4 regions of the Luteibacter sp. 9135 genome follow, and region 1 is predicted to be linked to each of the others. Evidence: riboswitches for the same ligand, from Rfam matches in the RefSeq annotation. Region 1 holds a riboswitch; each other region holds the start of a gene.
What was found. A riboswitch is a leader RNA that binds a small molecule or an ion and turns the genes downstream of it on or off. The one in region 1 is predicted to bind cobalamin.
Positions count from the first base shown of each region.

Region 1 (3,244 bases):
CGTCGGCGGCCCGAGACGCACCCGTTTCCGCCCGGATGGCCGTGGCCGCGTGTTGCGCGCGCAGGGCGACGCCTTCATCGGCAAGCAGCACGCGCAACCTCGCGGCGGCGCGATCCGCGCGATAACGCGACGCTGGCAACACGGCCCCCACGCCGAGTCGAACCACCCGCGCCGCGTTGTCCGGCTGGTCGAACCCATGCGGCACGACCAAGGAGGGGCAACCGGCGCGGAGGGCTTCCTGAGTGGTGCCTACGCCGCCGTGGTGCACGACGGCCGCAGCACGTTCGAACAGGGCGCCGTGCGGGGCGTATTCGACGGCAAGCACGCCATCGGGCAGCACGGTCGGCAGGCGCGAACGCATTTCCGGTGATCCCGTCAGCAGTACGGCGCGTCGGCCCAGCATCGCGGCGGCGCCCATGCTTTCGCGAAGGAAGCCTTCACCCGCGTGGACCGCCGCCGAGCCCAGCGTGAACACCAGCGGTGGCTCGCCGGCGTCGAGGAACGCCGTCAATGGCGGCGACAGGCTGCCCAAGGAGGGAGAGTAACGGCAGTAGCCCGTCACCAGGGTATGCGCCGGCGCATCGGCCGGCGCCTGCCCGAGTAACGGCGAATACATGGCTAGCACGCCGTCGCGCGCGTGCTGCCCGCAGTGGAAGGGATCACCCCCTGCCGAGACCGGCGCCAGGCCGAGCGATTGGCGGAATCGGCGCACCGGGCGCGTCCACGGTGCCGTGACGTGCTCGGCCATACGACGAAGCCAGGCGCCGCGTCGTGGCGTGGCGCGCAGAAAGCGGTCGAGCACCGCCAGGCCCGTGGCGGGCGGATCGTACGCCGACAGGAACGCGGCCGGCGAGAGCACCGCCGACAGCCAGGCGACACGCGTGGTCTCACCCAGGATCTGCCCGGCGAAGGCCAGTGTGGTCGTCACGATGGCATCCGCATCCGCGCAGACAGGTGCCAGCGCCTGGTAGCTCGCCGCCACATCCGCGGCGGCCAGGTCGCGAACGACGAAGCGTGGGCCGCGCAAGGGGTGGAACGCCCGCGCGGCAAAGGCGGCTTTGTCCTCCGGCTCGGCGATACCGCTGGCCAGCACGAAGCGCAACCCGGCGTCCGCCACCGCTTGCCGATGGATCGCGTGCGCGCCGATCGTGACCCGGTGCCCGCGCGCCACCAGCTCCCGGCCCACCGACAGGAAGGGAAACAGGTCGCCCTGTGACCCGACCGTCGCCATCACGATGTGTCGTCCCGCCATGTCCCCCCTCCCGTCGATGTCCACGCGCATCCTCGCGGCCGGCGTGTCGACGCGATGCATCCCGACGCGTTGACCTGCCCCCACCACGCAGGCTAGTCTTCGCTCGCCAGCGGTCTTTATCTCTCTATTCGAATGGAAAGATAAAAGCTAAGAGGGAAGCCGGTGCGAATCCGGCGCTGCCCCGCAGCGGTATGTGGAGACGAACGCGTCACAGGCACTGGATCTAACAACGATCCGGGAAGCGACGCGCAAGGCGGCACCTGTTCCGGTGCCACATCCACGAGCCCGAAGACCTGCCGCCGGCCTGAGCACGCGTACCGTCATGGGTACGCGCGCTCCGCACGACCTGGACCCACCGCGCCCGCGTGGTGGCCCGGTTCGCCCGCGGGGGCGAAGGTCGACGGTACGCCGCATGACACCCACGACGCCGTGCACCTGCGTGCGGCGGCGCGCGCGTGTCCGGCAGCGGGCCGCCCTTCCCTCCTCTTTGCCACGAAGAGGACGTATCCACATGCCACACGTTACCTACCCCGGTTTTCCCCGCATCGGCAGACGCCGTGAACTCAAGCGCGCGCTCGAAAGCCACTGGCGGGGCGATAGCGACCGCGAGGCCCTGCTCGCCGTCGCCCGCCAGCTGCGCGAGCGGCACTGGCAACTCGCCCGCGAGGCCGGCGCCGACAGCGTGCCGGTCAACGACTTTTCCCTGTACGACCATGTGCTCGATGCCGCCGTCGCGGTGGATGCCATCCCCGAGCGCTACCGCGACCTGCATGCGCGGGACGCCCTGGCGGGCTACTTCGCCATGGCACGCGGTCGCCAGGACGGCACGGTTGACCTGCACGCACTGGAGATGACCAAGTGGTTCGATACCAACTACCACTACATCGTTCCGGAACTGCATGCGGGCCAGGTCTTCGCTACCCGGGCCGACAAGGCGGTGGCGGAATACCGCGAGGCCGTGGCCGCGGGCCATACGGCGCGCCCAGTGCTGCTGGGCCCGCTGAGCTTCCTTCGCCTGGCCAAGACCGTGGACGGCAGCGACCCCCTGGCCCTGCTGGATGCCCTGTTGCCGGCCTGGAGCGGCTTGCTCGACGCGCTGACGGAAGCCGGCGCCGACTGGGTGCAGGTCGACGAACCGGCCCTCGTGCTGGACCTCGAACCGGCCTGGCAGGCGGCGTACCGGTCGGCGTACGCCGCCATCGGCGAGCGCACGCGCGGACGCATCCTCCTGGCCACCTATTTCGGTGACCTGGGGGCCAACCTGGCCCTGGCCACGTCGTTGCCGGTGGCAGGCCTGCACGTGGACCTGGCCCGTGCTCCGGGGCAACTGGACGCGGTGATCGACGCGCTGCCCGCCGGGCGCGTGTTGTCCGCCGGCGTACTGGACGGCCGCAACATCTGGCTGAGCGACCCGGCCATCATCGGCCCGCGCATCGCCCATGCACGCAAGCGCCTGGGTGACGATCGACTCTGGCTGTCCACCTCGTGCTCGCTGCTGCACGTGCCCATCGACGCCGCCGAGGAAAAGCGCCTGCCCGGCGCGATCGGCGAGTGGCTGTCGTTCGCCCGGCAGAAGATCGTCGAACTGCGCCGCTACGCCGATGCCGCGACCGGCGACGAGGCCGCGCAACGCGTGCTCGCCCGCCAGCACGATACGGTGGAGGCGCGTCGCCGCTCGCACGACGTGGTGCGCGCCGAGGTGCGTACGCGCGTGCGCGGGCTGACACCGCAGTTCGGCCAGCGCCGTTCGGCCTATGCGTTCCGGGCCAACGTGCAGCGTGAGCGCTTCGGGCTGCCCGACCTGCCCACCACCACCATCGGCTCGTTCCCGCAGACCGCCGACCTGCGGCTCGCGCGTGCCGCGCACCGGTCCGGCAAGCTGGAAGACGAGGCCTACCAGGCCGTGCTGCGTGACGAAGTACGCCGCGCGGTGGCCTTCCAGGACGAGATAGGGCTGGATGTCCTCGTGCACGGCGAGCCCGAGCGCAACGA
Region 1 is NZ_JQNB01000001.1:455,990-459,233, forward strand. Features, by position in the region: gene FA89_RS02055 (glycosyltransferase) at 1-1,252, opposite strand, end outside; cobalamin riboswitch at 1,346-1,567, shown strand; gene metE (5-methyltetrahydropteroyltriglutamate--homocysteine S-methyltransferase) at 1,764-3,244, shown strand, end outside.

Region 2 (3,244 bases), 720 kb from region 1:
GGGACGGCTGGACAGCCCGATCTCCGCCGTGCGTGACGTCTCCGGCTTGAGTTCCGGTGCGGGCTGCCCGGTAAACCCATACGGGTAGTACACGTCGTTGAAGGTCGGCGCATGGAAGGCGGTCCCGTACGAGGCCGTGATCTTCATGCCGTCGTCGAAGCGGTAGCCATAGGCGGCCGAGCCGGTGGTGTGGTTGCCGAACTGAGTGTTGTGGTCGTGGCGCGCGGACAGCTGGATCTCGTGCGGGCCGAACACGCCTTGGTACAGCGCGAACACACCGGTGTTGTTGCGGGTGTCCTTCAGGTAAGCCGTATCGCTGTCGAGCTTTTCCTGCTGGTAATCGACGCCGGCGGTGAGCGTCTGCCCGGCGGCCAGCGTGATGTCGTTCTGCCAGGAGGCCTGGTTGCGCTTGGAGTACAGGTAACCCGTGCGCACCTTGTCGGCGCCGGTGACGAGGTTGCCGAGGCCGTCGTAGTACTTCTTCTGTGTACCGTTGAGGTAATTGTCCGCGCGGTCCTGGTTCTGGCCCAGGCTGACCGACATGCGCCAGGCCGACATCACGTCGAACGCCAGCTTGGCGCCGGCCACCTGCTGCGAGCGCCGGGTCAGGTTCTGGAAATCGCCGTCGTATTCGATGTCGCCCTTGCTGCGCAGCCAGCTGCCGGTGAGTTCGGTGCCGTTGTCCCAGCGGTAGCCGCCCGAGAGCGCACCGTTGTAGGTGCGGTAGGCGTCGTGGTCCGGCTCGTCGGTGAAGCAGCCCTTGAACGCGTCGGCCGCACCAACGCGGCAGGCGTTGATCCCGGCGGTGTACTGGCCGCCCAGGCTGGCGTTGTACCAGCCATGCGTGGTGCCGCCCGAGAGACCCACCTGCCCGGCGGTGTAGCCGTGGCTGCCGCCGCCGATCGACAGGCTGGGCGTGGGCGCTTCGCCGGCCTGGCCGCGACGGGTGAAGATCTGGATGACGCCGCCGATGGCATCCGAGCCGTACAGGCTGGAGCGCGGGCCACGGACCACCTCGATATGGTCGATCTGCTCGACCGGCAGCTGCTCGTAGGCGGGCAGGCCGGCACCCACGGTGCCCACGCGCACGCCGTCCACCAGCACCAGCGTGTGTGCCGAGTTGCTGCCACGCATGAAGAGCGAGGTCTGCTGGCCCAGGCCGCCCGTGTTGGTCATGGTCACGCCGGGCAGGCCGGCCAGCAGGTCCTGCACGTTGCGGGGCTGCAGGCGCTCGATGTCCTCGCGGCTGATGACGGTGACCGGGGCCAGCACTTCGTCCAGTGGCGTGGGCGCGCGGTTGGCGGTGACCACCACCGGGTCGAGGGTGCCGTTGGGTGCGTCGGCCGCATGGGCAGCGACGATCGTCGACAGCAGGGCCGTCGCGAGCAGGGTTTTCTTCATGGAACGGGTTTCCTCCGCCGCTGGTGCGGCAATGCGTAGCCTCAACAGGCGCGCGGGAGGACACAACGACGAACGGCACCACGGGCAACACCCGGATGACTGTCCGGATTCGCCCTCCGCGAATCGCCGATAACGGGACGGCGCCCGCGCTTAAAAGCGCAGGATTCGCCGATCGGGCCGGTCTCCGGACTCGCGCTGGCCCGAGGGCATCGCACCGGCGCCTTCCCGCTTGCGCAGTGGCTGTGGCCGGTGGATGGAGCCGTTCTGGGCGGCTCCTCACGCTTACCGTTGCGGGGGCAGTGCCGGCCTTGCCACATGTGTGGCGCACCGGCTTCCCGTTTCATCCCCGCCCGCTTCAGGCCGGCGGGGACACCCGAACAACGCAATGTTAACGCCTGGCCCGCGCGGAAGCGAGCCAGTGCGGGGCGACGGATCAGGCGGCGTAGACGCGCTCGCCGCCGATCCAGGTTTCGGCCACCGTGTGGTCGTCGTCCATCACCACGAAGTCGGCGCGATAGCCCGCCGCGATATGGCCGTGGGTGGCTTCCAGCCCGAGGAAGGCGGCCGGATAGGTGGAGGCCATGCGGGCCGCCTCGTCATAGGCCACGCCAACCATCTCCACCGTGTTGCGCACGGCGGTGGCCATGTCCAGCGCGGAGCCGGCCAGCGTGCCGTCGGCCGTCTGGCAGACGCCGTCGCGGACGGTGATCGTCTCGCCCTTCAGGACGAAGTTCGGATCGTCCGACCCCACGGGTGGCATGGCGTCGGTGACCAGCATCATCTTCTGCGGCGCCTTGGCCGCGATGGCGACACGCAGCGAACTCGGGTGCACGTGGTGGCCGTCGACGATCAGGCCGCACCAGCTGGCGGCGTCTTCCAGCGCGGCGCCGACCACGCCGGGCTCGCGGCTGGTGAACGGCGTCATGGCGTTGAACAGGTGCGTGAAGCCACGCACGCCGGTCGCCAGGGCCTGGCGGGTGGTGTCGTAGTCGGCGGCCGTGTGGCCGGCCGCCACGATCACGCCGTGGGCGACCAGCTGTTGCAGCACCGCGGCCGAGGCGCGCTCGGGCGCCAGCGTGAGCAGCGTGACGCCGCCGTGCCGCCGGGCGACCATGGCTACGTCGTCGGCGTCGGCGATACGGAACTTGGCCGGATCGTGCACGCCCTTGCGCTCGGGCGCGATGAACGGGCCTTCGAGGTGGATGCCGAGCACGCCCGGCACGCCCTGGGCCACCGCGTCGTTCACCGCATCGATGGCCTTCGCCATCACCGCGGCATCGTCGCTGATCAGGGTGGGCAGGAAGCCGGTGGTGCCGAACTTCGCGTGCGCCTGCCCGATGCGACGGATGGTGTCGACGGTGGGCACGTCATTGAACAGCACGCCGCCGCCGCCGTTGACCTGGCAATCGATGAAACCGGGCAGCAGCGTGCGGCCACCGAGGTCGTGACGCTCGGCGGCGCGCACGCGGGGATCGGACGGCAAGGCCAGCCCGGTGATGGTGCCGCCGTCGACCAGCACGGCAAAGCCACCCTGGAAGCCGTTATCGGTCAGCACACGGCCGTTGACGAGGGCGATGGTCATGGCAATTCCTATACGTGGGGCGAGAGGTCAGACGGTCTCGGTGACCTTGTTGAGGTGCGGCGGCACGTCGGGGTTGAAACCGCGTGCCAGCGCCAGCGCGGCCGTGGCGCGGTAGAAGCTCTGCACGGTGATCAGCGGTGCGGCGATGGGCGCGGTGGCGACCAGGGGCAGCACGCCCTCGCCCGTGGCGCCGGGTGCGGCGATCCACACATTGGCGCCGCGCTTGCGGAACTCCGCCGCGATCTCCAGCACGCCGGGCAG
Region 2 is NZ_JQNB01000001.1:1,174,540-1,177,783, forward strand. Features, by position in the region: gene FA89_RS05140 (TonB-dependent receptor domain-containing protein) at 1-1,401, opposite strand, end outside; cobalamin riboswitch at 1,560-1,793, opposite strand; gene nagA (N-acetylglucosamine-6-phosphate deacetylase) at 1,835-2,983, opposite strand; gene FA89_RS05150 (SIS domain-containing protein) at 3,011-3,244, opposite strand, start outside.
Region 2: it holds a riboswitch for cobalamin, as region 1 does, so the genes downstream of both, FA89_RS05140 (TonB-dependent receptor domain-containing protein) here and metE (5-methyltetrahydropteroyltriglutamate--homocysteine S-methyltransferase) in region 1, are expected to answer to the same signal.

Region 3 (3,244 bases), 2.1 Mb from region 1:
CGCCTTGCTGCCGTTGATGACGTAATGGTCGTCCTCGCGCACGGCGCGCGTCTGCAACGAGGCCGCATCGGAACCGGCGCCCGGCTCGGTCAGGCAATACGACGCGAGACGTGTGCCGCTGGCCAGCGGTTCGCCCCATGCCTGCAACAGGGCCGGCTGGGCGTAGGTGGTCAGCATCCAGGTCGCCATGTTGTGGATGCTGATGAAGGCGGCCGTGGAGGGATCGATCGCGGCCAGTTCCTCGAACACGATGGCCGCGTCCAGCCGCGTCAGGCCGGTACCGCCGGCCGCTTCGTCCACGTAGAGGCCACAGAAGCCCAGTTGCCCGGCCTTGCCGATGACCTCGCGCGGAAAGATGCCTTGCGCGTCCCAGTGCGCCGCATGCGGCGCCAGCTCCGCCTGGGCGAAGTCGCGCGCCGCCTCGCGGAACGCATTCTGCTCGTCGCTCAGGCCCGCGGCCTGCACCGTCACCGGAATGTCCATGAGGGGCGCCCTCACTTCAGGCTGATGGTGGTGTTGACGCCCTGACCCGTGCCGCCGTCGTCGAACCAGCGCGAGGTGACCGTCTTGGTCTGCGTGTAGAACATGACCGCCTGCTTGCCGTACGGACCGAGGTCGCCCAGCTTCGAGGCGCGCGAGCCCGTGAACGAGAACAGCGGCACCGGCACCGGGATAGGCACGTTGATGCCGACCTGCCCCACGTCGATGTCCTCCTGGAAACGACGCGCCGCGGCGCCGCTGCCCGTGAACAACGCCGTGCCGTTGCCGTTGGGGTTGGCGTTGACCAGCGTGATCGCCTCATCCAGCGTGTCCACCGTGAGCACGACGAGCACGGGACCGAAGATTTCCTCGTCGTAGATGCGCATGCCGGGGCGCACGCCGGAGAAGATGGTCGGGCCGACGAAGTTGCCCTGCTCGTAGCCCGGCACGCGGCAATCGCGGCCGTCCAGTTCAAGGGTGGCGCCTTCGGCCACACCGGCATCGATCAAGGCGTGCACGCGATCGCGCGCCGCGCAGGAGATGACCGGGCCGACATCCGTACCGGCCTCGCTGCCCGCATTGACCTTCAACGTCTTCGCGCGGGCCACCAAGTCGGGCAGCCACTCGCGCGCGGCGCCGACCAGTACGGCCGTCGAGGCCGCCATGCAGCGCTGGCCCGCCGCGCCGAACGCCGCGCCGACCATCGCGTTGAGCGTCTGCTCGCGATGGGCATCGGGGAGCACCACGGCGTGGTTCTTCGCGCCCATCATGCACTGTACGCGCTTGCCGGCCTGCGACGCGCGATGGTAGACATGGGTGCCGACGCGGGTGGAACCGACGAACGACACCGCCTTGATCTGCGGGTGGTCGCAGATCGCGTTGACCACGTCCTCGCCACCGTGCACGACGTTGAGCACGCCGCGGGGGATGCCCGCTTCCACGGCCAGTTCGACCAGGCGCATGGTCACCATCGGGTCCTGCTCCGACGGTTTCAGCACGAAGGTGTTACCCGTGGCGATCGCCATCGGGAACATCCACAGCGGAATCATCGCCGGGAAGTTGAACGGCGTGATGCCCGCGCATACGCCCAGCGGTTGCAGCAGCGTGTAGGTATCCACACCGCCGGCCACGTTGTTGGCCAGCTCGCCCAGCTGCAGGTTGCCGATGGCCGCCGCGTGTTCCACCACCTCCAGGCCACGGAACACGTCGCCTTCGGCATCGGGCAGCGTCTTGCCCTGCTCCGCCGTGAGCGTCGCGGCCAGTTCGGCCATGTGCTCGCGGATCAGTTGCTGGTACTTGAGGAAGATGCGCGCCCGCGCACCGATGGGCGTCTTGCGCCAGGTGACGAAGGCGCGGCGCGCGGCATCCACCGCCGCCTCGACTTCCGCCGGCGTGGCGAAGGGCACGCGTGCCAGCACCACCTGCGTGGCCGGGTTGACCACGTCACGCCATTGCGTGGTGGCCGATTCGACGAACTCGCCGTCGATCAGCAGCTTTACCGTGGCGACATGAGTCGCGGCCGGGTTCATCTCGTTCATTGTCCAGTCTCCAGATCGCTCACCCGCGAAACCGGGCGTGCGAGGGACAAGACAAGTGATTCGAGACAACGGACGCCGCGTCGAGTCAGCTCATCCGGTTGCCCACCGCAACACCCGAGGAAGACACCGCATGCGATGTCCACCACGGGCCGGTCTCCGGGCTTGCGAGCGATGCGGCATGCATCAGCCCGACACCTTCCCGCGTTGCCGCAGTGGTTCTGAGTCGGGTTTTCTCGCCTACCGTTGCGGGGGCAGCGCCGGCATCGGACCGGCTTCCCGTTTCACCCTGCGCACCGGAATGGCGGCGGCAGGACACCTGTGGCCCATCGATTGTAGGCGGCGCAACGCATGGGGACACGCTGCGATGCAGTAAACGGCGCGGTGGCGGCGTCGAGAGCCGGTGGCATCAGGGCTTGTGGTACGAGAAGATCTTGGCCAGTTCCGCGTGGTGCCCCTTGTCGGCGACGAGTTCGGTCATGGGATGCGCACGCACGATGCTGCTGCCGCTCTTGGTCGTGGTCTCGCCGGGGTGCTGTCCGCCGAAGGGTCGCCCGGGCACGCCGGTCAGCGCACTGTGCGAGCCCAGGTTGTCCTTGAACATCTCGCCGCAATGGAAACACACCTGATTGGGGAAGCTGGCGAACGTGGCCACAAGGCCCGTGTCCTGGGCCATGGGCGTGTGTCGGTGCGTGTCGTGCAGCGTCACCGCCATCGGCTCGGAATGGTGGTTCTGCGCCGGGTTGCTCTTCTTGCCCCGGCGTTTCGCCGACTTCACGCTTGGCGCGTACAGCGTGGACGGCGCACCGCTGGCGGTCTTGTCCAGCCCCTTCGCGGAAACACCCATGGCATAGCTGCCGTCGATCCACGCGAAGCGGGCGGTGCCGTGGTCGTAACGTACCTTGCCGACATCGGAGAGCACGGTGTTGATCGTCTGCTCGGTGCCCTTGCTGTTGAGCGCGGGCGTATACAGCCGCTTTGCGCTCTCGTCGAACGCGCTGACGAACGGCTTGGACGCTGACGCATCACGAAGCGCCTCGGTGGTGGGCAACGAGTGCAGGCGCCAGCCCTTGACCGAGCCATCCGGCATGTTGGACAAGCCGACGATGGAGCCACGTCGCGAACGGTACATGGTGTTGGTTTTTTTCGAAGGCGACGGTACCGCGCCCCAGTCCTGCGTACTGAACAACGGGGTGAGTCCCGTATCGGCCCGGTAGTCGGCTACCAAC
Region 3 is NZ_JQNB01000001.1:2,568,058-2,571,301, reverse strand. Features, by position in the region: gene FA89_RS11075 (acyl-CoA dehydrogenase family protein) at 1-483, opposite strand, end outside; gene FA89_RS11070 (CoA-acylating methylmalonate-semialdehyde dehydrogenase) at 495-2,009, opposite strand; cobalamin riboswitch at 2,149-2,353, opposite strand; gene FA89_RS11065 (hypothetical protein) at 2,425-3,244, opposite strand, start outside.
Region 3: it holds a riboswitch for cobalamin, as region 1 does, so the genes downstream of both, FA89_RS11070 (CoA-acylating methylmalonate-semialdehyde dehydrogenase) here and metE (5-methyltetrahydropteroyltriglutamate--homocysteine S-methyltransferase) in region 1, are expected to answer to the same signal.

Region 4 (3,244 bases), 980 kb from region 1:
CTTCTGCGCCTGGCGCAGTTGCTCCTGGGCCAGGTCCAGTTCCGCGTCGCGCGCGCGTTCGATCGTGACATCGCGGGCCACGGCAAAGATCATGCCTTCGCTGGGCACGGCCCGCCAGGACAGCTGACGGAAGCCCCCATCGGCCGTGCGGTAACGATTCTCGAAGCGCAGCGTGGCCACCCCGTCGGCCAGCTGCCCGGTTTCCTCACCGGTACGATCGGTGTCGTCGGGGTGCACGAAATCCAGGTAGGACCGTCCCAGGGTCTCGCGCTCGCTCCAGCCCAGGATCGCGGTCCACGCCGGATTGACCGAGAGCAGGCGCGTATCCGCATCGGCCACGAGCAGGATGTCGCTGGAGAAGCGCCAGATACGGTCGCGCTCGAAGGTGCGCTCCGCCACCTGTCGCTCCAGGCTCTGGGCGAGTTGCTGCAGCTCGGCTTCGGCGCGGCGCCGCTCCACGGCGACGCGCGTACGATTGGCCACCTCACGGACGAAGGCGATCTCCTCCTCCGGCCACTCGCGGGGCCCCTCGTGGTTGAGGTAGAGCAGCGCCACGACGCCGCCCCTCTCGGTCACCGGCATATTGATGAAGGAGACGGCGCTGATCGCCGCCAGCGCATCGGCGGTGCGTTGGGTGCGCGGATCCTGGTAGGCATCGGTGACGACGGCGGTGCGACCGGCTTTGATATCGTCGATGTACGATCCGTAATCGCGGAAGTTCAGCACGCCGGCCAGCGTCAGGATGCCGGGGGCGTTCCAGTCGCGTTCGACGCTGATGGTCTCCGCCACGGTGTCCACGGTGCCGTAACCGGCCCGGCTGATCCGGAGCGTGCGGCCCAGCACCTCGGCGACGCAGTAGGCGATGTGGGCCGGATCCTCGAGGTCACGGAGCAGGTTGCCCACCTCGATGAGGGCCAGGCGCCGATCTTCCGTGTCGCCGGCCGTGGCGGCGGCATCGCCAACGGGGGGGGATACCGCGACCATGAAGACCGCCTCGCCAGCCACCGGGGCGCGCCACAGCTCGACCGAGACCCGCCAGGCGGTGCCGTCGACCGCCGTGAGCGCAAGCTCACGGACGCCCTCGATCCCGCCGGTCAGGAGCAGGGTGCTCAATCGCGCGCGGCTGTCTTCGGTCCACCAGGTCAGGAAGCCCTGCCCCGCCCCGTCACGAAGCCGTGCGGTCATCCAGGCATTGGCGTAAAGGAGCTCCCCTGTCGCCGACACGGCCGTGAAGCCGAACGGCAGTGCGTCGAACGCATGGGTGACCAGGGCGTGTTCCTGCAACGCGAACGTAGATGGCATCGAGCGAGCGGTCATGGGGCGGATCGCAGATGTTAAAGGTTCGAAGCCCTGCAATTTGTGTAGGCCATCTTCACGAAACGGTCATGTCGCGATGCGCAAATCGGTCCACGGGGGGTTGTAAAAAAATGACTCCCGGCGGATCAAGCACATAGCGCATTTACCCTATATCTTGTGTTGACGGTACCGGGGACCAGCTATATGGTGTGTCCCGTTGGTGTCCGAAGAGGCGCGACTGCCCGTCGGACTTAATAGGGAATCCGGTGCAAATCCGGAACTGCCCCGCAGCGGTAAGTGGAAACGAACCCGTCACACGCACTGGTCCCCCCGTGGGATTGGGAAGCGACGGCTAGGCCGGACCCGAAAGGCGTCCCCGTCCACGAAGTCCGAAGACCTGCCAACAGCTGTCGCCCCGCCAGGCGGCGGTTTTTGTGGTGACGGCTTCCGCGGGGAGGCACGTCGCGGTCCGGAGCCCCCGATGGCGTGCTCCGACGCGATCTTTTTCCGCCGGCCCACCGCTTCGAGCCCCGTCCGAGGGAACGGGAGTTTGAACCGAGCCCTGGGGCACGCCTGACATGACCACGATGGAATCCGCCGCGCGCGAGCGCACCGAAGCAGCCGATACGGCCGTCACCTCCCCCGCCCCGGCGGACAAGGCACCCGCTGCCGGTTACCGCAACGAGCCGCCGCCGGCGTTCGCGCTGACCCCGCCGCACAACCCCGGCCAGATGCGCGTCACCAAGCGCAACGGCGGCCAGGAAGCCGTCGACGTGAACAAGATCGTGCGCGCGGTGACCCGCAGCGCCGATGGCCTGTTCGCGGTCGACCCGATGCGCGTGGCGCTGAAGACCATCGGCGGCCTGTACGACGGCGCCACCACGCAGGAGCTGGACCAGCTGTCGATCCGCACCTCCGCGGCGCTCACCGCCGAGGAACCGGAATACGGCCAGCTGGCCGCGCGCCTGCTGGCCGCTTTCGTCGACAAGGAAGTGTCCGGCCAGGACATCCAGTCGTTCTCGCAGTCGATCAGCACCGGCTTCGAGCTGGGCATCCTCAACGAGCGCCTGCGTGACTTCGTGCTGGTCAACGCGCGCAAGCTCAACGATGCCATCGACACCGCCGGCTCGCGCCGCTTCGAATACTTCGGCCTGCGCACGGTCTACGACCGCTACCTGCTGCGCCACCCGACCCGGCGCTTCGTCATCGAGACGCCGCAGTACTTCTTCATGCGCATCGCCTGCGCCCTCGGCGGCAACGACGTGGCCGAGACGCTCGAGCTGTATCGCATGCTGTCGTCGCTGGAATACCTGGCCAGCTCGCCCACCCTGTTCAACGCCGGCACCGCGCACGAGCAGCTGTCGTCGTGCTTCCTGCTGGATTCGCCTCAGGACGCGCTGGAGTCCATCTACGCCAAGTACGGCGACGTGGCCCAGCTGTCGAAGTTCGCTGGCGGTATCGGCCTGGCCTATTCGCGTATCCGCTCGCGCGGCTCGCTGATCAAGGGCACCAACGGTCATTCCAACGGCCTGGTGCCGTGGCTGAAGACCCTGGATGCGTCGGTGGCCGCGGTGAACCAGGGCGGCAAGCGCAAGGGCGCCGCCTGCGTGTACCTGGAAAGCTGGCATGCGGACATCGAGGAATTCCTCGAGCTGCGTGAGAACACCGGTGACGACGCGCGCCGCACGCACAACCTCAACCTGGCCAACTGGGTGCCGGACCTGTTCATGCGCCGTGTCGAGACCGACGGCGACTGGTCGCTGTTCGACCCGAAGATCGTGCCGCACTTCGTCGACACGTGGGGCGCCGCCTTCGAGACCGCCTACGAGAAGGCCGAGGCCCAGGGACTGGCCGTCAAGTCGATCAAGGCGCGCGAGTTGTACGCCCGCATGCTGCGTTCGCTGGCGCAGACCGGTAACGGCTGGATGACATTCAAGGATCGTTCCAA
Region 4 is NZ_JQNB01000001.1:1,434,005-1,437,248, reverse strand. Features, by position in the region: gene FA89_RS06060 (response regulator) at 1-1,302, opposite strand, end outside; cobalamin riboswitch at 1,498-1,715, shown strand; gene FA89_RS06055 (ribonucleoside-diphosphate reductase subunit alpha) at 1,875-3,244, shown strand, end outside.
Region 4: it holds a riboswitch for cobalamin, as region 1 does, so the genes downstream of both, FA89_RS06055 (ribonucleoside-diphosphate reductase subunit alpha) here and metE (5-methyltetrahydropteroyltriglutamate--homocysteine S-methyltransferase) in region 1, are expected to answer to the same signal.